4 regions of the Mesorhizobium yinganensis genome follow, and region 2 is predicted to be linked to each of the others. Evidence: predicted binding sites of a transcription regulator. Region 2 holds the regulator's gene; each other region holds the start of a gene.

The links. Region 2 encodes LexA, which represses DNA repair genes until DNA is damaged. Its sites were predicted from a motif close to TGTTCNNNNTGTGTTCNG; they were not measured.
Region 1: a site for LexA is predicted at 1,638-1,655, ahead of ABMA59_RS32370 (ImuA family protein). Genes of this name have one in related genera too.
Region 3: a site for LexA is predicted at 3,921-3,938, ahead of ABMA59_RS07890 (YifB family Mg chelatase-like AAA ATPase). Genes of this name have one in related genera too.
Region 4: a site for LexA is predicted at 5,418-5,435, ahead of ruvC (crossover junction endodeoxyribonuclease RuvC). Genes of this name have one in related genera too.

Annotation. Positions count from the first base shown of each region.
Region 1 covers NZ_JBEBMH010000035.1:19,233-26,939, reverse strand. The annotation lists partial or broken gene ABMA59_RS32380 (SOS response-associated peptidase family protein) at 1-725, opposite strand, end outside; gene ABMA59_RS32375 (hypothetical protein) at 774-998, opposite strand; gene ABMA59_RS32370 (ImuA family protein) at 1,746-2,507, shown strand; gene ABMA59_RS32365 (Y-family DNA polymerase) at 2,422-3,945, shown strand; gene ABMA59_RS32360 (error-prone DNA polymerase) at 3,942-7,205, shown strand.
Region 2 covers NZ_JBEBMH010000027.1:74,202-81,908, reverse strand. The annotation lists gene gltX (glutamate--tRNA ligase) at 1-1,318, opposite strand, end outside; gene ABMA59_RS29955 (ComEC/Rec2 family competence protein) at 1,477-4,038, shown strand; gene lexA (transcriptional repressor LexA) at 4,032-4,748, opposite strand; gene ABMA59_RS29945 (ABC transporter ATP-binding protein) at 4,926-5,714, opposite strand; gene ABMA59_RS29940 (ABC transporter ATP-binding protein) at 5,711-6,547, opposite strand; gene nikC (nickel transporter permease) at 6,544-7,437, opposite strand; gene ABMA59_RS29930 (ABC transporter permease) at 7,434-7,707, opposite strand, start outside.
Region 3 covers NZ_JBEBMH010000003.1:156,419-164,125, reverse strand. The annotation lists gene ABMA59_RS07910 (glycosyltransferase family 2 protein) at 1-739, opposite strand, end outside; gene ABMA59_RS07905 (SGNH/GDSL hydrolase family protein) at 1,024-2,280, shown strand; gene gshB (glutathione synthase) at 2,415-3,377, shown strand; gene ABMA59_RS07895 (hypothetical protein) at 3,414-3,722, opposite strand; gene ABMA59_RS07890 (YifB family Mg chelatase-like AAA ATPase) at 4,020-5,549, shown strand; gene ABMA59_RS07885 (transglutaminase-like cysteine peptidase) at 5,694-6,317, opposite strand; gene ABMA59_RS07880 (polyhydroxyalkanoate depolymerase) at 6,520-7,707, opposite strand, start outside.
Region 4 covers NZ_JBEBMH010000007.1:77,905-85,611, reverse strand. The annotation lists gene ABMA59_RS15300 (class I SAM-dependent methyltransferase) at 66-665, shown strand; gene ABMA59_RS15295 (OpgC family protein) at 851-2,035, shown strand; gene ABMA59_RS15290 (acyl-CoA synthetase) at 2,148-3,806, shown strand; gene ABMA59_RS15285 (hypothetical protein) at 4,016-4,417, shown strand; gene rcdA (protease adaptor protein RcdA) at 4,764-5,282, shown strand; gene ruvC (crossover junction endodeoxyribonuclease RuvC) at 5,477-5,989, shown strand; gene ABMA59_RS15270 (RtcB family protein) at 6,123-7,496, shown strand; gene ABMA59_RS15265 (AbrB/MazE/SpoVT family DNA-binding domain-containing protein) at 7,601-7,707, shown strand, end outside.

The DNA.
Region 1 (7,707 bases), on a different contig from region 2:
TTCGGCTGGGGCGGAACCTGCTTCAGCATGTGATCGGGCAGCGGCCTTTGCAGCACCTTCGCTTCTTCCCACGGCGCAGTCAGCCAGGTCTCGACCTCGTGCCGCGTGGTGAGGATCACCGGCATTGCCTTCTGGTGAACTGGCCCGACGACACCGTTCGGCTCGGTCGTCAGGAAGGCGTACAGATCCAGCGCCACCGGACCTTCTTTGATCTTGCGGACGCTGGCCAGTCCGGAACCCAGGCGCCAGCGAAGAACATCAAGGGCCTGCTGTCGTCTCCAGCGAACCAGGCATTGGGTGTGCGACCTCCGGCGGCGCTGGCCGGGTCCGGCTCGGCGAAACTGGTGAACGGCACGACGCAGCGGTTCGGCACGCCAAGCCACCGCAGCCAGTGCTTGCTGGCGGTGTTGCGGATGTTGGTGGTCCCGCCGTCCGGTTCCATCTTCAGCATCTCGGCGAAGGCGTCCTTATCGATGTCCTTTCCTTTGGTGCGAAGCTTGTCCGCTCGCTTGCTTGTCGCCTGGAACAGGGCCTGCGATGATGACGGCATACCCCAACGCATCCTCACAGTTCGCGCTGCCCGTCGAGGCCGTTGCGCACCACTGAGCCGAAGCGGTCGGGATAAACATCGATCGACGGTTCAAGATTGCCGGACAGATCGCGCCACACCCTGACCAGATCTATAATTGCTGCTGTGTCGTGGTGATGTTGTAGAGGTTGCACATGCGGCCTTCCCGGTAAGTTTCCCTTGCGGGCAGGATGGCACAGCAGTCCTAGAAGGTGAACTGCTGTTGCCTCGGGCGCGGTGGCGCAGGATCGGGTCTCCTGACAGTCTCAGCCGGCTGCTTGGCGTCGCGCCGCTCCTGCAAATTCTTGTTGAGCAGCATCATCGCCTTCAGCGCCTTCATGATGTCGCCGTCGTGGGCATCGACGAAGCAATCGGCAGCAGCTTGCAGAGCGTCTTCCTGTCGGCGGCTCAGTCTTTCGATCCTGATCATAGCTGTGCACCTTCAGTGCCGAGGCTCAGATGCCTCAATAAGTGCCTCAACCGCAGCGGCGAACGTCTGGAGGGAGGCTGTGGCATCCTCCCCTCTATACCGGGCCATCCCGACCCTGTTGGCCCCGATCGTAATCGGGTCGACGAACGGCCGCGCCGTCGATCCCTCCATGTCGGCGGCGATGATCCAGGCATAGGTCGAGATGCGATCCTCGTCCTTTTTTGGTCCACTTCTTCGCCCCTGCTATCTTCCGCAACCGCCGGATTGCAGTCGCCCGATCGGCAAGCTGCGATTCCGGATCGTGCACGATTTCAAGGTCAGCGGTTTGTGGCTTGCGCGCTTCGTCCCAATCGAGGCACGCAGCTTCTAGAGCGGCCGTGTCAGCCTTGTCCCGGACCCCTGCGGCAGCCAACTGCTTGTTGGTAACATCGTCGTCGTTGAAACCTCCGATGTCCCACGCGTCCGCAAGAACCGGCCATCGGCTGCCGTGTATGGATGGACGCCGGCATCCCGAAACACCTTTAATGCCGCTGCAACGCCGCGCTGAAGCTCTTCCTTGGTCGCGCCGGGAATTGAAATCTTGATGGGAGTGGTGACGGTTTCGTGTCGCATAGCTGTTACTCCTACGCTGCTGCCTTGGTGAACGAAATAGGAACAAAAGAGTCAAGAGGCGATTGACTCGCGCAGGAAAGGGTTCCTAAATCGCCGAATGAGGACAACAGTCGACGACGCGAAAGCTCCAATTCCATGCCTGCCCAGCCTGACCGCGCCGTCGTTTCCGCGCTACAGGACCGCGTTCGGAGCCTTGAGGGTGGCAGGAATCACGAGCGACGCGTGCTGCCGTTCGGCGTCCGAGACATCGATAGCCGATTGCCCGGAGGCGGACTTGCGCTCGGCGCGCTGCACGAGGTCGCGGGCGGTGGAAACGGCGCTGTCGATGGCGCGGCGGCCGCGCTGTTTGCGGCAGGCATTGCTGCGCGGACCGTCGGCAAGGTGCTGTGGTGTGTCTCACAACAGGATCTGTTCGCACCGGCGATCGCCCAGGCCGGGCTTTCTCCCGACCGGGTGATCTATGTCGAGGCCGGCGACGACAAGTCGGTGCTGGCGTGCTTCGAGGAAGGCCTTCGGCATGTCGGGCTTGGGGCCGTGGTTGCTGAGGTGGCGCGGCTGCCCATGACGGCCTCGCGACGCCTGCAACTGGCTGCCGAGACATCTGGCGGCATTGGCATCGCCATTCGCCGATGTCGGCGCCAGTCGGACGCAACAGATTTCGGGCAGCCGACTGCCTCGGTCACGAGATGGCGGGTCTCCGTGATGCCGTCCAAGCCATTGCCGGTTCCCGGCGTCGGACGTGCGCGCTGGCAACTTGAATTGATCCGCTGTCGTGGGGGCGAAAGCGCGGACTTCGAAGTGGAGGCATGCGATGCCAAGGGTCGTCTCGCTGTTCCTTCCGCAGTGGTCAACCGATCGTCTGAGAAGGAGATCGGACGCCGCATCATTGCCGCCTGACCGGCCGCTGGTGCTGGTTGGACGCGACGGGCAAAGGCGGGTGGTGCTCGCGGCCGACATGAACGCGCTGGCAGCATCATTGCGGGTCGGCATGCCCGCGACAAAGGCACAGGCGCTGGTTCCCGGACTGATGGTGCAGGATGCCAGACCGGAGGAGGATGCCGAGGCGCTGGAGCGGTTGGCTCTATGGGGGCTCCGCCGCTACTCGCCGATCGTCGCCGTCGACCTTCCCGACGGGCTGGTGATCGACATCACCGGCTCCGAGCAACTGCATGGCGGTGAGCAGGCGTTGCTGACCGATCTGGTGTCCCGTCTCGGAAGCGCCGGCATCGCGGCGCGGGCGGCCGTTGCTGATAGCTGGGGTGCTGCACATGCGGTGGCGCGATATATGAGGCGCGCGACAAGTATTGTCCCGCCCGGCGGTGTCGCCAACGTCATCACCGAACTGCCCTTGCCAGCCCTGCGGCTTTCCAGCGGCGTTGTCGACGGGCTGCGTGTCCTCGGGTTTGAGCGGGTCGGCGATCTATTGGCACAGCCAAGGGCGCCGCTTACGTTGCGCTTCGGGCCGGAGCTCGGTCGCCGACTGGATCAGGCGCTGGGCGTGCTGAGTGAACCTATCGACCCGATCCGGCCGGCTGAGGTGGTCGAGGTCCGACGCAGTTTTGGCGAGCCGATCGCCGCTGCCGAGACCATCGCAAAATACATCGGCAAGCTGGTTACCAGCTTATGCAGCGAACTGGAGGGCAAGGGGCTCGGCGCGAAGCGGCTCGACCTGCTCATGGTTCTCGTCGACAATTCCGTCGAGGCGATCCGCGTCAGCACGGCATTGCCAGGCCGGGACGCCAAGCGGCTGGCGAGGCTGCTGCGCGACAAGATCGAAAAGATCGATCCGGGTTTTGGCATTGAGCTGATGCGGTTGGCGGCATCTTGGGCAGAACCGCTCTCGCCGAAGCAGACGCTCTCCTCGCTGATCGAACAACCGGAAGCCGACATCTCCGATCTGATCGACACTCTGGGTAACCGCGTCGGCACCGATCAGCTTTATCGTTTTGCGCCGCTCGCCAGCGATGTGCCGGAGCGTTCGGTGCAGCGTGTTGCTGCCACCGCACCCGTTGTCGGCAACGCCTGGCCCGATCATTGGCCACGCCCGACGCGGCTTCTGTCATCTCCCGAGCCGATCGACGCGGTGGCGCTGCTGCCCGATCATCCCCCCGCCAGCTTCACCTGGCGCGGTATCCGCCGCAGAGTCAGGCGGGCCGATGGCCCCGAGCGTGTCTTTGGCGAGTGGTGGAAACGCGATGCCGAGCTTGCGGCCGTCCGGGACTATTTTCAGGTCGAGGACGATGCCGGCGAGCGCTTCTGGATATACCGCGCCGGCGACGGCGAGAACCTTTCCACCGGCTCGCACCGCTGGTTCCTGCACGGCATCTTCGCATGACCGGTTATGTCGAACTGCAGTGCACGTCGCATTTTTCCTTCTTGCGTGGCGCAAGCTCCTGTGAGGAGCTGTTTGCCCAAGCGGCGGTGATGGATATGCCGGCGCTGGGTATTGTCGACCGTAACAGCCTTGCCGGCATCGTTCGGGCACATGAAGCGGCAAACACCAGCGGCGTCAGGCTGATTGTCGGCTGCCGGTTCGATCTCGCCGAAGGCGTTTCGATCCTCGTCTATCCCACCGACCGGGCGGCTTATTCGCGGCTCTGCCGGCTCCTGTCGCTCGGCAAGAAGCGGGGTGGCAAAGCCAAATGCGTCCTCACCTGGGACGATCTGGCCGCCTACGCGGAGGGTCTGATAGCAGTCCTGCTGCCGGATCAGGCCGATGACGACTGTTCACGTTGGCTGCGGCGGTTGCGGGACGTCTATGCTGATCGCGCCTACATGGCACTCACGCTGCGACGCCGGCCCAACGATCAACTGCGCCTGCACGAACTGTCCAACCTCGCCGCGTCGGCCAACGTGCCTACGGTGGTCACCAACGACGTGCTGTTCCATGTCCCGGAGCGGCGTATGCTCCAAGACGTCGTTACCTGCATCCGCCACAGCTGCACGATCGATGATGCCGGCTTTCGCCGCGAGCGCCATGCCGACCGATATCTCAAGCCACCGGCGGAGATGGCGAGGCTGTTTGCCAGCTATCCCGAGGCGGTCGGCCGAACCGTCGAGATCGCCGATCGCTGCCGCTTCTCGCTCGATGAGCTTGCATATCAATACCCGGAGGAACGTGACGATCCGGCGCTGACGCCACAGCAGACGCTGGAGAAGCTGACCTGGGAGGGCGCCTCCGATCGGTATCCACAGGGCGTGCCCGACACGGTCGTGGCGACGCTGAACCACGAGCTTGACCTGATCGACCGGCTTGGCTACGCGCCATACTTCCTGACGGTCAATTCCATCGTGCGGTTTGCCCGCTCCAAGGACATCCTGTGCCAAGGCCGCGGCTCGGCCGCCAATTCGGCAGTATGTTACGTTCTCGGCATCACCTCGATCGATCCTGAGATGAACGATCTGCTGTTCGAGCGTTTCGTCAGCGAGGAGCGGCGGGAACCTCCCGACATCGATGTCGACTTCGAGCACGAGCGGCGTGAGATCGTCATGCAATGGGTGTTCGACACCTACGGCCGCGACCATGCAGCCCTCTGTTCGACGGTAATCCGCTATCGCTCCAAGGGTGCGCTGCGCGATGTCGGCAAGGCGCTTGGCCTGACCGAGGACCTGATCAAGATGCTGTCTTCGCAGGTCTGGGGCTGGTCGGAGGAAGGCGTAGAGCCGAAACATGTCGAGGAACTGAACCTCAACCTCGGTGACCGCCGGCTGCGGCTGGCGCTTGATCTCGCCCGCCAGCTCATGGGCGCGCCGCGCCACCTGTCCCAGCATCCCGGCGGCTTCGTTCTCACCAATGACCGGCTGGACGACCTCGTGCCGATCGAACCGGCGGCCATGAAGGACCGGCAGGTGATCGAATGGGACAAGGACGATATCGACGCCCTTCGCTTCATGAAAGTCGACTGCCTGGCGCTGGGCATGCTCTCCTGCATGAAGCGCGCCTTCAACCTGCTCGCCGAGCACAAGGGCATCCATCACGACCTGTCCACAATCCCCAATGAGGACGGCCCGACCTATGCGATGATCCGCAAGGCAGACACGCTCGGCGTCTTTCAGATCGAGAGCCGGGCGCAGATGTCGATGCTGCCGCGCATGAAGCCGCGCACCTTCTATGATCTGGTCATCGAGGTCGCCATCGTCCGGCCGGGGCCGATCCAGGGCGATATGGTGCATCCCTACCTGCGACGGCGCGAAGGCAAAGAAGCGGTATTCTATCCCAAGCCTGAACTGGAAAAGGTTCTGGGCAAAACACTCGGCGTCCCGCTCTTCCAGGAGCAGGCAATGCGGGTCGCTATCGAATGTGCCGGCTTCACTGCCGGCCAGGCCGACCAGCTTCGCCGGGCCATGGCGACGTTCAAGTTCACCGGCGGGGTCAGCCATTTCCGTGACAAGCTGGTCAAGGGCATGGTCGACAACGGCTATGAGCAGGAGTTCGCGGAGCGCACCTTCCGGCAGCTTGAGGGATTCGGCAGCTATGGCTTTCCGGAAAGCCATGCGGCCTCCTTTGCGCTGATCGCCTATGCCTCGTCATGGATGAAGTGCCATCATCCGGAGATGTTCTGCGCAGCGCTACTCAATGCCCAGCCCATGGGCTTCTACGCGCCGGCACAGATCGTGCGGGACGCCCGCGATCACCATGTCGAGGTCCGGCCGGTCTGCATCAATGCTTCACGCTGGGACTGCACGCTGGAACCGATGGAGGACGAATCCTTTGCAGTCAGGCTCGGCATGCGCATGGTGCGCGGCCTGTCCAATGCCAATGCGGCAACCCTGCTGGTGGCACATGCTGACCAGCCCTTCGCATCGGTCGACGATCTGTGGCGCCGCGCTGGCGTGCCGATCGCCGCCCTGGTGCAACTCGCCGAGGCCGATGCGTTTCGCGAAGCCCTCGGCATATCACGCCGCGAGGCTCTGTGGCAGATCAAGGGGCTTCGCGACGAACCGCTGCCGCTGTTTGCCGCCGCAGCCAGGGGAGAGGAAGGCCCGATACCCGAGCTGGTCGAGCCGGCCGTCTCGCTGCGGCCAATGACGGCCGGCAGCGAGGTCGTCGAGGACTATGGCCATGTCGGGCTGACCCTGCGTGCCCACCCCATGTCGTTCCTGCGCAGTGACCTTCGCCGCCGTCGCATCGTCACCTGCAGCGAGGCCATGAACGCCCCCGACCGCCAATGGCTTGAGGCAGCCGGTGTCGTTCTCGTCCGGCAACGACCTGGCTCGGCCAAGGGCGTGATGTTCATAACCATCGAGGACGAGACCGGTATTGCCAATCTCGTCATCTGGCCAAAGCTGTTCGAACGCCAGCGCCGCATCATCCTGGCCGCCAGCATGTTTGCCGTGCGCGGCCGCATCAAGCGCGAGGGCGAGGTCGTGCATCTAGTCGCGCACCAACTCACAGACCTATCCGCCGAGCTAGCCAGCGTCGGCAGTCGCGATACGGCGTTCCCGCTGCCGCATGGGCGTGGCGACGAGTTCCATCATGGCAGTCCCGGTCTCGATCCGCGCACTCTTCCGCCGAAGGGAACGAAAGCCCGCGACATCTACATCCCCGATCTCCACATCGACACGATCAAGGTAAAGCCGAGGGACTTTCGTTGATCGTACAACAACCGCCAGGCGATCCGTGGATTGAGCCGGGATGACAGCTAGTGAGCCGTCGACCGGCTTGCCGCCTCTATCTCCGCAAGCACAACCAGCCCCTCATGGCACGGCCCCGGAACCTCGTCGTTCAACCCCGCCAGGAGATGGTGGAAGCTGATCGTCAAGGCCAACTGCTCAGCCAACACGGCAGCTCGTCCTTTGTGCCGAACATGTGCCGTAGCGACGCGGGCGAGCCGGTTCTGCCCTGTTGCATCGGCGGGGCTCCGGCATAGAGGACAATGCGAACATGAGACAAGTCAAATCCGCTTCCATGGGCACATCAACTCCCCAACTCAGTGCAACCTCAGAGCAAATTGAAGATTTACGCCGCAAAAGCAAGGTGTTCATATCAAAGGCTCTCAGTGCCATTTGAGGCGTCTTTAGCATATGGGCGCTAGCGAGAGAGCCTCCCGCCGAGACACTGGCGAAGATCGAAGGCAACCTTAAAACTGGTCGCCAT
Region 2 (7,707 bases):
AAGGCTGCGCGACGGCGCCGAGTTTGTGGCCATTGGCGGCCGCGAAGTCGCGGATCGCCGCTTCCGTCGTCTGGGCCGTCCAGTCGCCGGCGACGTTCTTGAGCGCCGCCCAAGCACCCGCGAGCACAGTGCGCGGACGCTCGCCGAGCAGCGCCGCGGCCTTTTCGTCGATCGCCAGCGGCCGGGTTGCGAAGAGATAGGCTGCACTGTCGGCCAGTTCGACGAGCGTCTTGGCCCGCTCCTTCAGGCCCGGCATCGCTGCGGCGAGCGTGGCCTTCTGAGCGTCGTCCAGTCCGGCTGCCAGCGGCCCCGACGTCGACAGATGCGGCAGTGTAGCGACAAGGGCATCGGTGAGCTCGCCGTCGTCCATGCGGCGCATGTAGAGGCCGTTCAGCGCCTCCAGTTTCTGGAAGTCGAAGCGTGCTGCGCCGCGGTTGACGTCCTCGATCTCGAACCAGCGGACCATGTCCTCGATCGACATGACCTCATCGTCGCCATGGCTCCATCCCAGCCGAGCAAGATAGTTCAGCAGCGCGGCGGGCAGATACCCCATGGAGCGATAGGCCTCGACGCCAAGGGCGCCATGGCGCTTCGACAGCTTTGCCCCATCGGCGCCGTGAATCAGCGGGATATGAGACATCACAGGCACTTCCCAGCCCATCGCGTTGTAGATGACCTGCTGGCGCGCGGCATTGGTCAGATGGTCGTCGCCGCGGATGATGTGGGTGACGCCCATGTCGTGATCGTCGACGACGACCGCATGCATGTAGGTCGGATTGCCGTCCGAGCGCAGGATGATGAAATCGTCGAGATCCTTGTTGGGGAAGCGTACGTCGCCCTGAACACGATCGCCTACGACTGTCTCGCCTTCATGCGGCGCCTTGATGCGGATGGCGCCCTTGACGCCGGGGGGCGCCTCGGACTGGTCGCGGTCGCGCCAGCTGCCGTCGTAACGCGGCGGGCGGCCCTCTGCGCGTGCCTTCTCGCGCATGGCGTCGAGTTCCGCGGGGGTCTCATACGCATAATAGGCTTTGCCCAGGCGAACGAGTTCCTCGGCGACGTCGCGGTGGCGCGGCGCGCGCTCGAACTGCGAAATCGGCTCGCCGTCCCATTTCAGCCCCAGCCAGGTCAGTCCGTCGAGGATCGCCGCCGTCGCCGCATCGGTGGAACGCTCGCGATCCGTATCCTCGATGCGCAGCAGCATCCGGCCGCCGGTATGTTTGGCGTAGAGCCAGTTGAACAGCGCCGTGCGGGCGCCGCCGATATGGAGGTAGCCGGTGGGCGAGGGGGCAAAACGGGTGACGACCGGGCGGGACATAGAGATTTCCAAAGGAAGAAGACCGCCCCGCGCAATGGCGCTGACGGTGCATGGAAAAAGGTTGGCGTTCATGTAGCATAGAAGGTCGGGGGTGCAAGCACGCAGTCGTGGCCTTGCACGATGCGCCATAAAACTTTGGCGCCAGTCGAGTGAAGGCCATGTCGGAGCTTTCCGCAGGCGGGCTGAACGAACGGTTCCTGTTCCAGAAGATGGACATGGAGACCGCGCCTCGCTCTGTCGCTGTGAGTTCCCGTGAGCTTGTCGTCGTTCCCCAGCGCTGGACATGGCAGGAACAATGGTCGCGGGCGATCAAGCCGTTGCCACCCGTGCCCATGATAGCGGAGCGGGCGGCGGTCGCCTTGCAAAACGCGGCCGCGCTGGAAAGCGAGCGTGGCACGCTGTTCCTGTTTGTGCCAGTCTTTCTCGCGGCCGGCGCCTTCCTGTATTTCGGTCTGCCTTTCGAACCCGGTTTCCCTTTGATTTCGACAGGCCTGATGGTCACCATGGCCGCGGCGGCATTTCTGCCGCGCGGACGCATGGCGCAACTGGCGGCCCTGGCTGCCATGCTGGCTTTCTGTGGCATCCTGCTGGCCAAGGGCGAAACGTGGCGCATGAGCACCAAGATGCTCGGCGGTGACATCTCGACGCGCGTCACCGGGCGCGTCATCAGTATAGAGCCGTTGTCGAACGGTCGCGCGCGGCTGACCTTGGACGTGATTGACACGGAACGGCCGAAACTTCGCTACGCACCCGATCGCGTCCGCGCGACGGCGCGCACGGCGCCGTTGGATGTCGAGGCGGGCTCCATCGTCGAGGGGCTCGTCCGGCTGCGGCCGCCTTCCGGGCCGGTGCGTCCCGACAGCTATGATTTTTCCTTCGAAAGCTATTTCGACGGCATCGGCGCGAGCGGCTATTTCATGAAGGGACCGGAAGTGATCGGGCAATCCGATCCCGGACTCACCGGTCGGATTGGCGCAATCGTCGAAAATATCCGCAACGACATCGCCGAACGCATCCGGCACCGCGTCGGCGGCGCCGAGGGCGAGATCGCCGCGGCGCTCGTCGTGGGAGTGCGTGCAGGCATCCCGAACGACGTCAGCGAGGCTCTGCGCCGTACCGGCCTCTATCACATCATCTCGATCTCCGGCCTGCATATGGCACTGGTCGCCGGCGTGGTGATCGGCGCGCTGCGGGCGGGATTCGCGCTTTTTCCCGGAATCTCGTCCCGCCGTCCGGTCAGGAAATATGCCGCGCTCGCCGGCCTTCTCGCCATTGCCGCCTACCTCGCAATCTCCGGCGGTGAGGTGGCGGCGCAGCGCAGTTTCCTGATGCTTGCCGTCATGCTGATAGCACTGGTTTTCGACCGCGCCGCGCTGACCATGCGCAACCTCGCCATTTCAGCCATCATCGTACTGGCGGTCACCCCGCACGAAGTTATCGGGCCGAGCTTCCAGATGTCCTTCGCGGCAACGGCAGCGCTTGTCGGAGCCTATGCGTTCTGGACGGGACGGCGCGGCGGCACCGGATCGTTTCAGCCCCGGCGCGGCCTGGTTTCGCTTGCCGTGCGGCATGGCGGCGCTGTTGTCGTAGGGCTCCTGCTGACTTCCCTGGTCGCCGGCCTGGCGACGGCAGCCTTCGGCGCCTATCACTTCCAGCGCATCGCACCGCTCAGCCTAGTGGCGAACCTCGCGGCCATGCCGATCGTATCCCTGGTTGTCGTGCCCTTTGCCGTGCTCGCGGCGGTCGCTATGCCGTTTGGCCTCGACGGGCCGTTCCTCGACGTGATGGGCAAGGGGATCACGGCGATGATCGAAGTCGCGAGATGGTTTTCCGCTCGCTCACCGGTCGATGCGGTGGGGCTGATATCGGGAAAATCCGTGGTTCTTCTGACCATCGCCCTGATCGTGGCGACCGTGACGACGACGTGGCTGAGGCTTTTCGCACTGCCTTTCGCGCTCGCCGGATTGTTGATGTTGGGCGCGACGCGCACCCCCGACGTGTTGGTATCCGAGGACGGCCGGCTGGTCGGATTTCTGACCGGCGAGGGCCTGATGGCGGTGAATCGGCCTCGGCCGAATGTCTTCACGGCCGAGAACTGGAAACGAACGCTCCAGGCGGACGGAATTCATAAGCCGGCGAATGATTTCGGCCTGAATCCGCCGATGGCGTCCGCTGAAAGCATCGTCGCAGGTGTCGGAAGCAAAGAAGGCACCAACCATGGACTCAACCGCACCCGCGGCGCATCCGATGGACTTCCTTCTGTACAGAAGGTGGCCTCTACTGAAGTCCACAATGAGGGTGAGTTCATGAATTCTTCACCCGGCCAGCAACCGACGGATGATTCATCCAGCGCCTTCCTCTGCGATGACATAACCTGCGTCGGCTGGCATCCATCCGGCGCCGCGATCATCCATACAACCGATCCCGAGGAGGCACGGATCGCCTGTTCCTTTGCCGGCGTCATAATTCTCGACGATGCGACCATTCCGCTCAAATGCGCCAACCCAGCCGTCGCGGTGGTCACGAAGCGCGCGCTTGCTCGGAATGGCAGCGCCGCGGTGTATCTGCCTTCGGGCAGCGATGGCACCGCCGAGGTGCATTTCGCCATCGCAACGCCGGATCGTCCTTGGCATGGCAACCGCGCATTCTCGCGCGAGTCTCGGGGACTGCCGCCCTACCAGCGCAAGCCGGCGGTCCCGGCGCCCCCGGAAAATCAGTAGCGACGGATCAAGCCGACAAGCTTGCCTTGCACACGGACCCGGTCCGGACCGTAAATGCGCGTCTCGTAGGCGGGATTGGCGGCTTCGAGCGCGATGGAGGCGCCTTTTCGGCGAAAACGCTTCAGCGTCGCCTCCTGGTCGTCAACCAGCGCGACGACGATCTCTCCGGGTGTGGCCGTGTTGGCATTGCGGATGATCACCGTGTCGCCGTCAAGAATGCCGGCCTCGATCATCGAGTCGCCCCTGACCTCCAGCGCGTAATGATCGCCTGCGGACAACATTTCGGGCGGCACCGATATGGAATGCGTCCGGTGCTGGATAGCATCGATCGGCACGCCCGCCGCGATCCGGCCCATGACCGGTATCGCAATTCCCGAACCTGCCTCGTCATTGCTCGCGACTGGCGCACGCGAAGGTTCGGCCGGACGCTTGCCGAGACTGCCTTCGATGACGCTCGGCGAAAATTTCTTTGCCGAGTTGAGGCCGGGAGCAATCGAATCGGGCAGGCGAAGCACTTCCAGCGCCCGCGCCCGGTTCGGCAGCCGGCGAATGAAACCGCGTTCCTCCAGCGCCGTAATCAGCCGGTGGATGCCGGATTTCGACGCCAGATCAAGGGCTTCCTTCATCTCGTCGAAGGACGGCGGAATGCCGGACTCCTTCAGTCTCTCATGAATGAATAGCAGGAGTTCGTGTTGCTTGCGTGTCAGCATCTCGGCCCCGTCAAGAATCGCACCAAAACAAAACCAGAACAAAACACTATCTGTTCCAGTTGTGTTCCGCAACCGTTAAATATCGGGTTAAGAGGCGGGCAACCAAGATATCAAAATCGAGCGCCAGCGCTGACTCTCTCGAGACTTGGCCGGTTGCCTCCGAGAAGACCGTGGATTTCAGGCCTCTTCCCAGAGATCTTGCAGCAGCTCCCGGTCGTAGCCGGAACTGGCCCGGAACAGTTGCCGCGTATAGGCATGGTCGAACCGTCCGGCGGCAAGGTCGGCGCTGGCCAGCGTCTCCAGAATGCGGCCGCGATTCATCACCGCCAGACGACCGCACATGTAGGAAACCACCGCCAGATTGTGGCTGACCATGATGGTGGTGAAGCCGCGCTCGCGCCGCAGGCGACGGAGCAGGTTGAGCACTTCCGCCTGCACCGAGACGTCCAGCGCGGAGGTCGGCTCGTCGAGGAGAAGAACGCGGGGCTCCAGGACAATGGCGCGGGCGATCGCCACGCGCTGGCGCTGGCCGCCGGAGAGCTGGTGCGGGAAGCGGAAGCGATGTTCGGGTTTCAACCCGACATCGGCCAGCGCGCGCTCGACACGTTTCTCCACGTTGGTCAGCCCGTGGATGCGGGCCGGCTCCGACAGTATCTTATCGACGGTATGGCGCGGGTGGAGCGAGCCGTAGGGGTCCTGGAAAACCATCTGGATCAGCCGTCGCTGCGCATGGCTGCGCGAAAGCGAGACAACGGCTCCACCAATGCGGATCGTTCCGGAATAGTCGCCGATAAGGCCGGCGACTGCGTTCAACACGGTCGACTTGCCTGATCCGGACTCGCCAACCAGCCCGAACGCCTCGCCTTCGGCGATGGATAGCGACACATCGCGGACTGCGTTGAGCCGCCGCGCGCCCTTGCCGAAGCTGATGCCTAGTCCGTCGATCTCGATCATCGGCGCGGTCATCTTGCCCAGCTCGCATCGCGTTGCAGGACGGGCAGTTCCGGCCGGTCGTCGCCGAGGCGCGGCGAGGAAGCGAGCAGGCCCTTTGCGTAGGGATGCTGGACCTGATGCAGTTCGCTCGCCTTGACGGTTTCGACCACCTTGCCGGCATACATGATCATCACACGGTCGCAGAAGGCCGAGACCATGCCGAGGTCGTGGCTGATCAGGATCAGGCTCATGCCGCGCTCGCGAACCAGGTCGTCCAGAATTGCCAGAACCTGGAGCTGCACGGTCACGTCAAGCGCCGAGGTCGGCTCGTCGGCGATCAGCAGTTGCGGCTCTGGAATGAGCATCATCGCGATCATCACGCGCTGGCCCATGCCGCCGGAAAGCTGGTGCGGATAAAGGTGATAGACGGCCTCCGGGTCGCGGATTTTGACCGCTTTCAGCGCCTCGATACTTTTCGCGCGGGCAAGCGCGCGATCCCTGGCGACATGCAGCCGAAACGCCTCCTCGATCTGCTGGCCGACCGTCATCACCGGATTGAGCGAAAATTTGGGATCCTGAAGCACCATGGAGATGCGCTTGCCGCGGATCTTCGGCATCTCTTTTTCGGGCACCTTGAGCAGGTCCATGCCCACGAAGGAAAGCCGGTCGGCGCTGACCCGGCCGGGCGACGGCACCAGCCGCATGATCGAGCGGCCGGTCAGCGATTTGCCGGAACCCGATTCGCCGACGATGCCCAGCCGTTCGCGGCCCAGCGAAAAACTGACGCCACGCACCACGTCCACAAAACCCTGATAGGTCGGGAAGGTGACTCGCAAATTCTCGACGTCGAGGATCGGCGCGCTCATGAGCGTTTCGGGTCCAGCACGTCGCGCAGGCCGTCGCCGAGCAGGTTGAAGCCGAGGCTGACGACGAATATGGCGATGCCGGGGATCGTCGCCACCCACCACTGGTCGAGCAGGTAGTCGCGGCCGGTGGAGATCATGGCGCCCCATTCCGGCGTCGGCGGCTGCGCGCCGAGGCCGAGGAAGCCGAGACCGGCGGCGGTCAGGATGATGCCCGCCATGTCGAGCGTCATGCGCACGATCACCGAGGCAGTGCAGAGCGGCACGACATAGTGCCAGATGATGCGGAAGGGGGAAGCGCCTTGCAGGCGCGCTGCCTTGACGAAATCGGCGTTGCGCACGGTGATCGTCTCGGCGCGGGCAATGCGGGCGTAGGGTGGCCAGGACGTCAGCGCGATGGCGATGATGGCGCTTTCCAGCCCCGGCTTGATCGCCGCGACGAAGGCCAGCGCCAGGATCAGCCGCGGGAATGCGAGAAAGATGTCGGTGACGCGCATCAGCACCACATCGACCGCGCCGCCGATGTAGCCGGAGATGGTGCCGATCAAGAGGCCGATGGGCACGACGATTACCACGACCATGATGACGATGGTGAGCGTGATGCGAGCGCCCCAGGCGACGCGCGAGAGGATGTCGCGGCCGAGTTCGTCCGTGCCGAACCAGTGCCCGGCGCCAGGCGGCTGAAGCCGTGTCGACAGCGACTGCAAGGTCGGCGATTGCAGCGGCAGCACCGGCGCAAGCACTGCGATAAGGATCAGCGCAAGCACGATCGCGAAACCCACCATGGCCAGCGGATTGCCGCGGAACGCCAGCCAGTTGCGGTACCAGTGGCCGAACGAGGCCTGGCGGCGCGAACCGGGCGTATCGGTGAGTAGCCAGTCGCGCGCCGTCATGCCCGCGCCCTCGGATCGAGCAGTCGGTAGAGCATGTCGCAGAAGACGTTGAGGCAAACGAAGATCGCACCGATCAGCATGGTGCCGCCGAGTACGGCATTCATGTCGGCGTTGAACAGCGAGCGGGTGATGTAGAGGCCGAGGCCCGGCCAGGCGAACACCGTCTCCGTCAGCACGGCTCCTTCCAGCAGGGAAGCATAACTCAGCGCCACGACGGCGATCAGCGGAACGACAATGTTGCCGAGCGCATGGCGCCAGACGACGCGGCGT
Region 3 (7,707 bases), on a different contig from region 2:
GCGGATTGTACATCAGCAGGAATTTGAGATGCCGCCAGCCGTCGCGCCAGGTGCGCAGGTGCGGCGGGCGGCTGCGCCCGTCCGGCTTCAGCGTGGTGGGCACTTCCTCGATGCGCAGGCCGGCCAGCGCGCTGCGCACCACCATTTCGCTGGCGAACTCCATGCCGGTCGTGCGCAGGTCGAGTTCGCGGATGCGCGCGGCATTGAAGCCGCGCAGCCCGCAATGGAAGTCGCCGGCGCCGATCCGGAAGAACAGGCGGCCGATGAAGGAGAGAACCGGGTTGCCGAGATAGCGATGCAGCGGCGGCATGGCGCCGGGCTCGATGCCGCCCTGGAAACGGTTGCCCATCACCAGTTCGGCGCCGTTGCGCAGCCGCGTCACGAAGGCGTCGAGCGCGCTGAAATCGTAGGAATCGTCGGCATCGCCCATGATGATGAAACGGCCCCGCGCCGCGGCGATCCCGCCGAGCAATGCGGCGCCGTAACCCTTCTGCGGAACTGGGACGACACGCGCGCCGAGGCCCCTGGCGATGTCCTGCGAACCATCGATGCTGCCATTGTCGGCGATCAGCACCTCGCCTGATATGCCTGCGCCGATCAGATAGGCGCGCGCCTTGCCGATGCACATGGCGAGGGTCTCGGCCTCGTTCAGGCACGGCATGAGGATGGTCAGCTCCAGTTCCGCCGGGTCATCGAACTCGGCGTGATCTTCGCGCCGCTTTGCCGCGACTGCATTCATGGCGTGTTCCACTCTTTCCGATCAACATGCGGCCGTGGCGGGCTTCACCGCCTCTGCCGTTGGATCGGACCTAAACACAGAGTGATTGGCGTCCTGTTAATTCTTTGCCTCAACTTCGCATTTCGTTTCGGTCGAGAGTGGCGGCAGGTTTTTGTCAGCACCGCCATGGTTTTCTGCTGCCGAAGTCGAATTGACAAGATTTCGCCGGCTGACATCATCGTTGCGGGGGCAATAACCAAAGACTTAACCCAAGCATCGGCGCAGCTCCGCGCCTGGAGGAAACCATGAGGAAGATGATGACGACCGCCCTGGCGGGCGCCGCACTCGCGGTATCGCTTGTCGGTTTGGCGACCGCGCAGGAAAACGACGACTGGATCGGCACCTGGACCGCCAGCGCCCAACCGGCCTGGGAGGCCGATTTCGCCGTGCCGCTCGGCATGCAGGCCAATCTCTGGAACCATACGATAAGGCAGGTCGCACGGGTCAGCATCGGCGGCGACAAGGTCCGCATCATCGTATCGAACGAATACGGCAAGCTGCCGCTGAAGATCGGCGCCGCGCAGATAGGCGTGACCAAGGATGGCGCCGCGATCCAGCCGGGGACCGGCAAGGCCGTGACCTTCAGCGGCAGCCCGTCGATCACCATTCCGCCCGGCGCACCGGTGATCAGCGATCCCATCGACCTGAAGGTGGAACCGCTCTCCGAGGTCTCCGTCAGCCTGTTCTTCCCGGAAAGCGCGCCGACGACGACGATGCATTGGGACGGCCACCAGACCGCCTTCATCGCCGCCGGCAACAAGGTCGCGGACGAGGACCTGAAGGCCGATTCCAAGCAGACGCAGCGCGCCTTCCTGACGGGCATCATGGTCGAGGCTCCGGATGACGCCCGCGCCATCGTGCTGTTCGGCGATTCCATCACCGATGGCGACGGCTCGACCGTCGACGGCAACGACCGCTGGCCGGACACGCTGGCCGAACGGCTGGCGCAAGCGGGCGGCCCGCCGGTCGCCGTGCTCAATCAAGGCATTTCGGGAGCCAAGGTGCTTAGCGACCGCATGGGTGTCAACGCGCTCGCGCGCTTTGACCGCGACGTGCTCAACCAGCCGAACGCCGACACCGTCGTCCTGATGATGGGCATCAACGACATCGGCTGGCCGGGTTCGGGGCTGGCGCTGCACGATCCGGAGCCCACGGCCGACGACATCATCGCCGGATACCGGCAATTGATCGCGCGTGCTCATGCGGACGGCATGCGCATCATCGGCGCGACGCTGACGCCGTTCGGCGATTCCTTCGCCGGGACACCGTTCGAAGGCTATTACACGCCTGAGAAGGAGAAGATCCGGCTCGCCGTCAACGAATTCATCCGCAGCAGCAACGAGTTCGACGGTGTCATCGATTTCGACAAGGTGGTCGTCGATCCCACCAAGCCCGGCTACATCAAAAAGGAATTCGACAAAGGCGACCACCTCCATCCGAATGCGGCGGGGTATGACGCCATGGCCAATTCGATCGACCTCAAGCTTCTGACTGCCGAGTGATTTCTCGGCGGCGTCTCGCATCGGCGGGCCGCCGCCGGCCTGGACCGCGTTGGCCGTAGGCTGGCCGATTGGCAGGATGGTCCGGACGCGATACATGCGGTGCGGAAACGGGCAACGCAACGCGGAAGGGCCTCATGCCGCTCAAGATCGCCGTCCAGATGGATCATGTGTCGACGGTGAACATCGCCGGCGACACAACTTTCGCGCTCTCGCTGGAGGCGCAGCGGCGCGGCCACGCGCTTTTCCACTATACGCCCGACCGGCTCACGCTGGCCGGCGGGAAGGTTTTTGCGCGTGTCGAGGAAATGACCGTGCGCGACGAGAAGGGCAGCCATTTTTCGCTCGGTGAGCCGGTCAGGACCGACCTGTCGGAGATGGACGTCGTCCTGCTGCGGCAGGACCCGCCCTTCGACATGAACTACATCACCACGACGCATATCCTCGAGCGCATCCATCCGAATACGCTGGTGGTCAACGACCCGGCCTGGGTGCGCAACAGTCCCGAAAAGATCTTCGTCACCGAATTCCCGGACCTGATGCCGGAAACGCTGATCACCAAGGATCCGCAGGAGGTGGCGGCCTTCCGCAGGGAGCATGGCGACATCATCGTAAAGCCGCTTTACGGCAATGGCGGCGCAGGCATCTTTCACCTGCACGAGGCCGACCGCAACCTGGCGTCGCTGCTCGAAATGTTCGCGCAGATGTTCCGCGAACCGTTCATCGTGCAGCGCTACCTCAAGGACGTGCGCAAGGGCGACAAGCGCATCATCCTGATCGACGGTGAAGTGGCCGGAGCCATCAACCGCGTGCCGGCCGAACATGACTCGCGCTCCAACATGCATGTCGGCGGCCGGGCCGAGAAGACCGAGCTGACGGAGCGCGAGCGCGAGATCTGCGCGCGTATCGGCCCTTCGCTCAGGGAACGCGGTTTCATCCTCGTCGGCATCGACGTGATCGGCGATTACATGACGGAGATCAACGTGACCTCGCCGACCGGCGTGCGCGAGGTGAAGCGTTTTGGCGGCGCCGATATCGCCGCGCTGTTCTGGGATGCGGTGGAGAACAAGCGGGCGAAGCAAGCGCGGGTTTTGTCCTGACCCGCGCCTGACGTGGGCAGCGGGGCGACGCCCGCGCTACCGTCTGGCCATGCTAGCCCCGCCCTCGCGATGGGAGGCCGGCGGCGACTTCGGCTCCCGCTCCTTCACCTTTGCATGAGCGTTGGCAGCCTCTGTGTCCGTCGCGGGCGTCTTGGTTTCCTCGCCTGCAAACGGGCTGCCTTGCCCCGGCGCGAGGTCGCCGCTGCGGCCGGCCTTGTTCTCCTGGAACGGCTGGCTGTCCAGGGTGAGGCCATGCTCCAATGCCTGGACCAGGTGGTCGTCCGCCTTGGCGATGCCGGCAAGCGCGACCAGCAGCGCACCGCTTATGAGCAGTTGCGTTCTCATGACAGCTTCCTTTCGGTGATGCCGGCAGCATACGCGCCACCGGCACGTTGCAACGGTGGCCCAACGTTCGGCGCCGCAAATGGTTCGCAAATTCGGCTTCGTGATCGCGCGACATTCGACCGCATCGATCGGTCCAGCGAGCTGCTCCGCGCCCGGTCGTTGCGTCCGCGCGACTCGCTGCAATCTGCATGACGTATTTGTTCCTGTCTTGTTCTTGATTTATCCGGCAAGCCGTGCTTTGTTGGCGGCAGGGAAATCCGACCCGAGGCGCGGCGACCGAGGGATTGGGAGGGCGGTATGGTGGCGCGCGTAAGCACGGTGGCGTTCCAGGGGATCGAGGCGGTTCCCGTTGACGTGCAGGTGATGATCGCGCCGGGCAAGCCGAACATCCATATCGTCGGGCTTCCCGACAAGGCGGTTGCCGAAAGCCGCGAGCGGGTGCAGGCGGCGCTGCATGCCTCCGGCTTGTCGATGCCGGCGAAGAAGGTGACGGTCAACCTGGCACCTGCGGATCTTCCGAAGGAGGGGAGCCATTACGATCTGCCGATTGCGCTGGGGTTGATGGCCGCGCTCGGCGCCGTGCCGGGCGATGCGTTGGCGGGCTACGTCGTTCTAGGCGAACTGTCGCTCGACGGCACCATCGCCTCCGTTGCCGGCACGCTGCCGGCTGCCATCGGCGCCAATGCCGACGGCAAGGGCCTAATCTGCCCCTCGGCTTGCGGCTCCGAAGCCGCCTGGGCCGGCGAGGAGATTGAAATCCTGGCGCCGCGCAGCCTCGTCGCCATCGCCAATCATTTTCGCGGCACGCAGGTGCTGTCGCGGCCGGAAGCCAAGGTGCAAGTACCGGCCGACGACCTTCCGGATCTTGCCGACATCAAGGGCCAGGAGACGGCGCGGCGGGCGTTGGAGGTGGCGGCCGCCGGCGGACACAACCTGCTGATGGTCGGTCCGCCCGGATCGGGAAAATCGATGCTCGCGCAGCGGCTGCCGTCGATCCTGCCGCCGCTGTCGCCGAAGGAACTGCTCGAAGTGTCGATGGTGGCGTCGATCGCCGGCGAACTGGCGGGCGGCAAATTGACCAACCGCCGGCCGTTCCGCGCGCCGCATCACTCCGCGTCCATGGCGGCAATGGTCGGCGGCGGCCAGCGCGTACGCCCCGGCGAAGTGTCGCTGGCGCATCACGGCGTTCTTTTCCTAGACGAGTTCCCCGAATTTTCACCGGTTGTGCTGGATTCGCTGCGCCAGCCGATCGAGACCGGCGAATGCGTGATCGCGCGCGCCAACACCCGTGTCACCTATCCGGCGCGGATGCAACTGATCGCCGCGATGAACCCGTGCCGGTGCGGCATGTCCGGCGAACCCGGCTTCCGCTGCGCGCGCGGCGACCGCTGCCGGACCGACTATCAGGCGCGCATCTCCGGGCCGCTGCTCGACCGTATCGATCTCAGGATCGAGGTGCCCGCCGTCAGTGCCAGCGACCTGATCCGGCCTGCGAAATCCGAGGCAAGCGCCGATGTCGCCAGGCGCGTCGCCGCCGCGAGAACCATCCAGCGCCGGCGTTTCGAGGAGATCGGCGCGTCCGTCACCACCAACGCGCATTGCCCAACCGCATTGGTCGAGGAGATTGCCCGCCCCGACGGGGCGGGTGAGACCTTGCTGCGTGACGCCAGCGAGAAACTTGGTTTCTCCGCGCGGGCCTATCATCGGGTACTGAAAGTGGCGCGCACTTTGGCCGACCTTGACGACAGCGAAACCGTTCGTCGCATCCACCTTGCCGAGGCTATTTCTTACCGCATTGCCGCAGAGAGGCTGGCACAGGCGGCCTAGGAACTATTCGCGGCCCATTCTTGCTCTTGAGCAAGCTGGCGCGGACAGAAGCGTGCGTAAATCCGGATGCACGGAGAGCCCGGCGACCGGAAGTGCGAGGATAATCATGATATGGCCGATCAGCGTGGAGCCGACCAGGCTTGCTTACTGCACCGAGCCGACCAGCGGCGCCGAGCCTTCGCGGATGGTCACCCAGCGGCCGGTATGGTTCGAGGCCTGCCTCTTTAGGAAGCGGTAGCCGGTCTGGCTCCAGTCGCGAACCGAGTTGGTGAGATTGTCGAGGATGAAGTCGCCTTTGTCGGTGCGCACGGTGAGCACCGCGTGGCCCTCTCCATCGGGCTTGCGCACGACGGTGACCAGCAGGTTGGAAAGCGACAGGCCACGTTGCTGCAATTCGCGGCGCTTCTCCAGAACATAGTCCTCGCAGTCGCCGACACCCTGGTCCGGATAGGCCCACACTTCGTCCTTGCCATAGATGTCGAGGTCGTTCATCGGCTTGACGGCCGCGTTTACGCTCGCATTGACGCTGACAAGCTGGCTCCACAGCGCGCCCGAGATACGCTCCGGCCCGCGGTCGCGCGGCCGGATCGAGCACTCCGCGGGATTGGCCTTGCAGAATTCGTAGTGACCGATCGGCTGGGAGGTCAGGCCGCCCGTGATCATGGGTTCGGAGGCAAAAGCATTGCCGGCGGTCAGCGTGCCGATCGCCGAAGCCACCAGAAACCCGATGCGCATCGCCGTGCGCCTTGTCCGCGGAGAGGATTGCATAGCCCACTCGCCCTTTGTCCTTAACAAAACGTTAAGGTCCATTTGCCGGGCAAGTCAATTCATCCAAGAGAACAGTTTCATAGGATGGTTACCGCCGCGACGTGGCCGCGACGAATCTGCAACAGGCTACCGCCCGACTCGCCCACAAAGCAGGCAGGAGCCGCCGTTCGGACCTGTCAATCGGTCGAGAAGCAGATGGGGGTCAGGCTTTCGCGGTACGGACAAGGCGCGGACGCAGGGGCGCACGGTTCTCCTTGCCGTAGCTCGATATGAAGTCGACGATGCGCGGCACGATCTCGGCGCGAAAGCGCGAGCCATTGAACACGCCATAATGGCCGACGGCTGGCTGCATGTAGTGAGCCCGCATGTCGTCCGGAATGTTGACGCAGAGATCGTGGGCAGCCCTCGTCTGGCCGATGCCGGAAATGTCGTCATTTTCGCCCTCGACCGTGAGCAGGGCGATGTTGCGGATCGCGGCGGTGTCGACAGGCGTGCCGCGATGCATCATCTCGCCTTTGGGCAGGGCATGGCGGACAAATACGGTGTCCACCGTCTGGAGGTAGAATTCGGCCGTCAAATCCATGACAGCCAGATATTCGTCGTAGAAGTCCCGGTGCTTTTCGGCACTGTCGCCGTCATTCTTCACCAGATGCATAAAGAACTGCTTGTGTGCCGTGATGTGGCGGTCGAGATTCATGCCCATGAAGCCGGAAAGCTGCAGGAAGCCTGGATAGACGTCGCGCATGACGCCAGGCGCTGGCCACGGCACCGGCATGATCACATTCTCGCGGAACCAGTCGATGCCCTTTTCCTGGGCGAGCAGGTTCACGGCGGTCGGATTGCGGCGGGTGTCGATCGGGCCGCCCATCAGCGTCATGGTCGAAGGCGCGAAGTGGTCGCCACGCGCTTCCATAAGCGCCGCCGCGGCGAGCACGGGAACCGAGGGCTGGCATACCGCCATGACATGGGTGTTCGGCCCGAGCGCGTGCAGCATGTCGACTATATAGTCGACATAGTCGTCGAGGTCGAAGCCGCCCGCCGTGGCCGGAACCATGCGTGCGTCGGTCCAGTCGGTGATGTAGACGTCGGCATGCGGCAGCATGGCGTCCACCGTGCCGCGCAGCAGCGTCGCATAGTGGCCGGACATCGGTGCCACGATCAGCAACTTGGGGTCGGTCTTGCGCCGCGCAGGCAGGTCGCGCACGAAATGGATCAGGTTGCAGAAGGGACGCGACCACGCGGTCTTCTCGGCCACCGCGACCGTCTTCCAGTCGACGATGGTCTTTTCGATGTTGAAGGCGGGCTTGCCGTAGCGGCGGGTGCTACGCTCGAAGAGCTCGGCCATGCCAGCCACGGAGCGGCCGAACGTGGTGTGCGACAGCGGGTTGAC
Region 4 (7,707 bases), on a different contig from region 2:
CCGCGCCCGATCCGGCGCCGCAATCCAGGGACAAGACCGCCTTCATCCTCGCCAACACGGTGCTGATGGCGCCGCCGCATGTGCCGGAGATTGCGCTCTATCTCGCCGACGAGGCGCACGACCTCTGGCATCGGACGGAGGAGGAACTGGAGGCGATCGGCCTGCCGCCGCCTTTCTGGGCCTTTGCCTGGGCCGGCGGCCAGGGACTGGCGCGCCATATCCTGGACAATCCGAACATCGTGCAAGGCCGGACGATTCTCGACTTCGCGACCGGCTCCGGCCTTGTGGCGATTGCCGCCGCAAAGGCAGGCGCCGCCAGCGTGACTGCCGTCGACATAGATCCCTTCTGCGGGGCGGCGATCGCGCTGAATGCCGCGGCCAACGGCGTATCTGTCCGGTTTTCCGATGACGATCTGATGGGACGCGACGAGAGCTGGGACATCGTTCTGGCTGGCGACGTCTTCTACGACCGCGCCCTTACGGATCGCATTGTCCCCTGGTTTTCAGCACTGGCGGCGCGCGGCGCATCCGTGCTGGTCGGCGATCCCGGCCGATCGTATCTGCCCAAGGACCGTGTGCAGCCGCTCGCCGTCTATCAGGTCCAGGTAACCCGCGCCCTGGAAGACGCCGAGGTGAAGCGCACGACGGTGTGGCGTTTCGGCTAAGCAGCCAGGAAAATCCGCCGGAATCGATATTTGCTGGCTGCGATGCGACCGGGTTCGGACTCTCGTTCCTGCCGATTCCCACAAGCTTTCGCGAGCCTTGCCACATCGTTGCCGCATCGCGCCGCCAGTTGTGGATTCGGGCAGCGTGGCGGGAACTTTATCGGGACGAGGAACTTTACGCCGCGATGACGACAAGTGCGACCACACAGCGGGACACCCGTATCGACGTTTTCAGGGCGCTGGCCCTGCTGACGATCTTCGTCAACCATGTGCCCGGCACGATCTTCGAACATCTCACCCACAAGAATTTCGGGTTCTCCGATTCGGCCGAAGCCTTCGTGCTGATTTCGGGCATCGCGCTCGGCCTCGCCTACGGGCTGAAATTCGAGCCGGGCAACCGGCTGCTGCTGACGCTGAAGGCGTTTCGGCGTGCCGGCACGCTCTACGTCGCCCATATCGTGACCAGCGTCGCCACGCTCGCCATCTTCTCGGCCGCTGCCCTCTGGTTCGCGCGGCCGAAGCTCTTGGAAATGATCAACATCGGCTCGCTGGTCGAGGACACGCCGCGTGCGCTGGTCGGCCTCGCCACGCTCGGCCATCAGGTCGGCTACAACAACATATTGTCGATGTATGCCGTGGTTCTGCTGATGCTGCCGCTTTTTCTGCTGCTCAGCCGCATCAATCTCTTGCTCATGCTAACGGTGTCCGGCCTGGTCTGGTTCGCCGCCGGATACTGGCAGGTTGCGCCGGAAAATTATCCGACCGAAGGCTTCTGGTTCCTCAACCCGCTGTCGTGGCAGTTCCTGTTCGTCATCGGCATGGCCGCGGTGATGCACGTTCGGCGTGGCGGCACGATCTGCTACAGCGCGCCGCTGGCCTTGATCTCGCTGGGTTACATCCTGCTGTCCCTGGTCTGGGTGCGCTGGTCGCTATGGGGACTGGAGGCGAAGGTGCATCTGCCGCTGGTGCTGTCCGGCTTCGACAAGACGTTTCTTTCGCTGCCCCGCCTGTTGCATGTTCTGGCGCTGGCCTATCTGATCGTGGCGATCCCGTCTTTGTCCAACCTGGCGCGCACCAGCACCGACAATCCGCTGGCCATCCTCGGGAAACACTCGCTGCCGGTGTTCATCGCGGGAACCTTGCTGGCCATGGCCGGCCAGGTGTTGAAGGCCGTCTATGGCGGCGGGGTCGTCTTCGACACCAGCCTCATCGCTGCCGGCATTGCGCTGCAGTTCGCGCTGGCCTATTGGCTGGAGTGGCTGCCGACGATCGGCTGGGGAGGGAAGCGTCCGGCCAAGCCGCGCACGCCGCAGGCCGAGGCGCCGGTCGCGGTTGGCGCGCAGCGCCCGGCCTATGTGCCGGTGCGCTGACCGACAGCACACCGGCCGCGCTCTCCCACGATCGTCCATCCCTGGAATCGAATTGCTTCCTCCTCTGCCCTGCCCGCATTAGGATGGCGGGCAAATCGCCAAGGGGGACAAATTGACCAATATCTATGAGGCAGGGTTGGACCGGAACGCGGCCAACCACCAGCCGCTGACGCCGCTGACCCTGCTGGAGCGCGCGGCAAAGACCTATCCCGATCACACCGCGATCATCCACGGCAGCGCGAAAACCAGCTATCGCGATTTCTGGCGCCGATCGTTGCGGCTCGCCTCCGCACTTGAAGCAAAAGGCATCGGCAAGGGCGACACGGTCACCGTCATGCTTTCCAACACGCCGGCGATGCTTGAGGCGCATTTCGGCGTGCCGATGGTCAAGGCCGTGCTGCATTCGCTGAACACCCGGCTCGACGCGGCGGTGATCGCCTTCCAGCTCGACCATGCCGAATCGAGGATCGTCATTGTCGACCGCGAGTTCTCCGGCGTGATGAAGCAGGCCCTGGCACTGGCCGAGGTAAAGCCGCTGGTGATCGATTACGACGACCCCGAATATCCCCAGGACGCGCCCTATCCGAAGGGCGAGCGCATCGGCACTCTCGACTATGAGGCGTTCTTGCAATCCGGCGATCCGGATTTTGCCTGGAAGATGCCGGACGACGAGTGGGATGCGATCTCGCTGAACTACACCTCCGGCACCACCGGCAATCCCAAGGGCGTGGTCTATCACCATCGCGGCGCCGCCCTGATGGCGCACACCAACACCATCCACGCCGGCATGGCCAAGCACGCCGTCTATCTATGGACGCTGCCAATGTTCCATTGCAACGGCTGGTGCTTTCCGTGGACGCTTGCCGTGCAGGCCGGCACGCATGTGTGCCTGCGATGGGTTCGGGCAAAGGCGATGTATGTCGCCATTGCCGACCACGGCGTCACCCACCTTTGTGGCGCGCCCATCGTCATGGCGACGCTGATCAACGCCGAGGAGAAGGACAAGCGCGCCTTCTCGCAGCAGGTGACCTTCAACACCGCCGCCGCCCCCCCGCCGGAATCGGTTCTGTCCGGCATGGCGGATGCCGGCTTCGTGGTGAACCACCTTTACGGGTTGACGGAAACCTATGGGCCGGCCGTGGTCAACGAATGGCACGGCGAATGGGACAGCCTCGACCGCGCCGGCCGCGCCGCCAAGAAGGCGCGGCAGGGCGTGCGCTATGCCTCGCTCGAAGGCCTGACGGTGATGGACGCGGAAACGATGGCGGAAACACCCGCCGACGGCGAGACGATCGGCGAGGTGATGTTCCGCGGCAACATCGTCATGAAAGGCTATCTGAAGAACCGCAAGGCGACCGACGAGGCCTTCGCCGGCGGCTGGTTCCACTCCGGCGACCTCGGTGTCATGCATCCGGACGGCTACATCCAGCTAAAAGACCGTTCCAAGGACATCATCATTTCCGGCGGTGAGAACATTTCCTCCATCGAGGTCGAGGAAGCGCTCTACAAGCATCCTTCCGTCGCTTCCTGTGGAGTGGTGGCCCGCGCCGACGACAAGTGGGGCGAGGTGCCGGTGGCCTATGTCGAGCTCAAACCGGGCAAGGCCGCGACGGAAGCCGAGATCGTCGAGCACTGCCGAAAGCTGCTTGCACGTTTCAAGGTTCCGAAGAGTGTGACATTCGCCGAAATCCCCAAGACTTCCACGGGAAAGATCCAGAAGTTCAGGCTGCGCGAGATGGCCAGGGAAGCGGATATCGTATCCGTACGGTAACCAGCCGTTTCCTTCCCGTTTCATGCCCGGCATGCATCCGAAACAGGCCGGGTGTCTAACGGACCCGCCGAAATTCTTCGGTGGCGGCGTGCTCCCGGCGTTCTTAAGCCGGTTCGCAACGGGTTATGAAAGGCCGCCGATCAACGACCGGTCCGCGCGGGGCGGACGGCGTATTTCCCTCGGTATCTGGATCTGAAAAGGACAAAGCAATGCACGGCGTTGCACGCAATTTCTTTACGCTGGCCATCCTCTACGCGGTCTGCGGTATGGCGCTCGGCCTGCACATGTCGATCACCCACGATCACTCGCAGATGCCGGTCCATGCGCACGCCATGGTGGCGGGCTGGCTGATGTCGGCGGTGTTCGCCTTCTTCTACCACCTTGTTCCGGCAGCGAGTGCCTCGCGGCTGGCGATGGTGCATTTCTGGCTGACGGCAGTCAGCGGCGTGATGCTGATCGTCGGACTGTACTTCCTGCTGGCCGGCAACGAGGCGGTCGAACCGGTGGTGGCGATCGGCTCCATGGCTTTCTACGCCGGTATCCTGCTGTTCGCCTGGATCGCGCTGTCGGCTATGCGTAGCCCGCTTCGGGCGCAAACTGTCTCTCGATGAAACAGTTTTGGTCCGGCCGGTAAAAGAATCTCCGGCGCGTTAAGCGTCTGTTAAGCATTCCAGGCCATACCTGTGTGTATCCAGTTATCTGGATTCTTACCGAGTGGTTGGAGCCACTTCGTTTGACGCCTCCCTGTTAACTCTCGAGAGCCGCTTCCCGCGGCTCTTTTTTTGCCTGGAACGTGGATAACCGCGCCGTTAACCCTTTATTAAACATGTCCTTGCCTTCGCCGGCGCGTGGGAGCATCTTTCGCGCAAGAGGGAAATCGGCAAGAAGCGCCACGTCCGGCAAAGCGCGCCGGATCGAATTTCCTCCGCCGGGGCAAGGATGACGGGCGAGTTGTTGATGGGAAGCGGACAACCGATCAAGCTGGCGGAACGCCGGGTATTCTCGGATTCCTTCAAGCCGCTTTACAACGAGGGCATGGGCCTGGTTGAGCGCGCCGCCGAATATCTCGACGGTCCCGGCCGTACCGAGGCGAAAAAACTGTCGCGGTTGGCTGCGACGCTCTACGCCGCCGAATCGATGCGGCTCACCACGAGGCTGATGCAGATCGCCTCCTGGCTGCTTTTGCAGCGTGCCGCCAACTCCGGCGAAATGACACGCGACCAGGTGGCCTCGGAAAAATCCAAAGTCCGGCTGGACACTGCTTCGGCGCCCGACCATGCCATTGGCTGGAACGAGTTGCCGGAAGCCTTCATGCATCTGGTCCACAGTTCGCTCAGCCTGCAGAACCTTGTCCGGCTGATGGACGAGGAGATCTATGGTCGCGACGCGGCCGCCCTGGGGCCGCCGCCGGCGCGCCGCAGCAACCCGGTCTCCGACCAGATCAGCCTGCTCAACACGGCGTTCGCGCGCGGCTGACAAGATTCAGGTGAGGCTGGCCCGCACATGGTGGCTAGCTGCGCTTCCGCTGCTCACATGCCCTAAGTACGTTCCGCTCGTCGCTTCACGACCCCGCCATTTTCGACTCAGCCTGACCCGATTCTCTCCGCGGTCTGTTTTCGTTTCGTTCACATTTTCCTGACAAGGATGCCCGAAACGGGTAGGTTGTGGGCATGCGGGAAACGATTCGAATCATCGGCATCGATCCGGGCCTGCGGCGCACCGGCTGGGGCCTCGTCGAGGCGCAGGGCAACAGCCTGCGCTTCGTGGCGTCCGGCACGGTGACGTCTGACGACAAAGCCGACCTCGCCTCGCGTCTTTGCCAGCTCCACGACGGGCTGTGCGCCGTGCTGGAGACACATGCGCCCGAGGAGGCGGCGGTCGAGGCGACCTTCGTCAACAAGGATGCGACGGCGACCCTAAAACTCGGCCAGGCGCGCGGCATCGCCATGCTGGTTCCGGCCCGTGCCGGGCTGCCGGTTTCCGAATACGCGCCGAACGCCGTTAAGAAAGCGGTGATCGGCGTCGGCCATGGCGACAAGAGGCAGATCCACATGATGGTGAAGGTGCTGTTGCCCAAGGCGACATTTTCGGGCGACGACGCGGCCGACGGGCTTGCCATCGCCATCTGCCACGCACATCACCGGCAGAGCATCGGCTATCGGCTGGCGGCGCTGGCGGGTTGAGGCCCAGATAGCAGTCCGCTAAATTTCCGCTACAGCCGTATTCATGACAAATTGCAGGCGCACCCGCGCCGGCCCTTCGCGCTGACGCAAGGGATGGTTCAACCATGAGGCAAGAGAAGATCTTGGATTAGCGATGATCACCGGCAAGGAATTGATCGAATGGGGATTCAAGCCCGGCAAGTGGTTCGCCGGGGCAATCGAGACCGCGCAGAACATGGAACGCGACGGCCAGTCCGCCGATGCGATCTTCACGTATCTGCAGACATTGCAGCCGGTCGAGATCATGCCGCGGACCAACCGGCTGCCCTTCTCGGTCTTCCTCGAGCCGGAAAGCGACATCGAGCGCGAAAACCTCGCGCTGGTGACCGGCGCGATGGATGCGCTGATGCGCGTGCCGACGGTGCAGGCCGGCGTGGTCATGCCGGACGCCTGCCCGGCCGGCACGATCCCGGTCGGCGGCGTGGTTGCGACCAAGGACGCAATTCATCCGGGCTTCCACTCGGCCGACATCTGCTGCTCGATGGCGATCACCGTGTTCAAGCGCAAGGACGACCCGAAGCGCATCATGGACGTCGCCGAGAAGATCACGCACTTCGGACCGGTGGTCGGCGACCATCGGAACGGCCGCGTCATGCCCGGCGCGATAGCCGCCGCGTTCGAGGCGAACCCGTTCCTCGCGGACATCGTCGGGTCCGGCCACGCCAACACCGGCACGCAGGGCGACGGCAACCACTTCCTCTTCGTCGGCCATCTGCGCTCGACCGGCCAACCGGCCATCGTCACCCATCACGGGTCGCGCGGTCCGGGCGCGCTGCTCTACAAGCGCGGCATGGCAGCGGCGAAGCGGCATACCAAGATCGTCTCGCCACGCACGCCGGAAGGCGCCGCGTGGCTTGACGCCGAGAGCAAGGCCGGACGCGAATACTGGGACGCGCTGCAGACGATCCGCCTGTGGACCAGGAACAACCATCTCGGCATCCACGACCGGATCGCGGCCGCACTCGGCAACGCCATCGTCGACCGCTTCTGGAACGAGCACAATTTCGTGTTCCGCCGCAGCGACGGGCTGTTCTACCACGCCAAGGGCGCAACGCCGTCCTTCGCCGGCTTCTCGCCGGACGATGACGGCCGCACCCTGATCCCGATGAACATGAGCGAGCCGATCCTGATCGCCCGCCACAAGGACCGCAAGGAGGCGCTGGGCTTCTCGCCTCATGGCGCCGGGCGCAACATGAGCCGCACCCGGTACATGCGCGAAATGATCGGCGCCCGCGCCGTCAAAGACGTGATGAGGCAAGAGACCGCCGGGCTCGACGTGCGCTTCTGGTGCGGCAAGCCGGACCTCTCCGAACTGCCCGGCGGCTACAAGAGCGCCGCCCAGGTGGTTGGCCAAATCGGCAAGCAGAAGCTGGCCGAGATCGTCGACCATGTCGATCCCTACGGATCGATCATGGCGGGCGACTGGGAGCAGGACGCGCCGTGGCGGAAGAAGAAGGCCGGCAAGTGACGACGAGCGGCCGCCGGGAAAAACTTCCGGCGGCCGAATCTCCCGGACATATGTTCTTGACTTGTTCACGCCTGAATTCTAAGTAATACCAACGAGGTATTACCATGCGTGTCACCGAAAAAGGCCAGGTCACTATTCCGAAGGAGATTCGGGACCTATTGGGAATCGGCCCCGGTTCCGAGGTAGAATTCATTTCCACGGAGAATGGAGT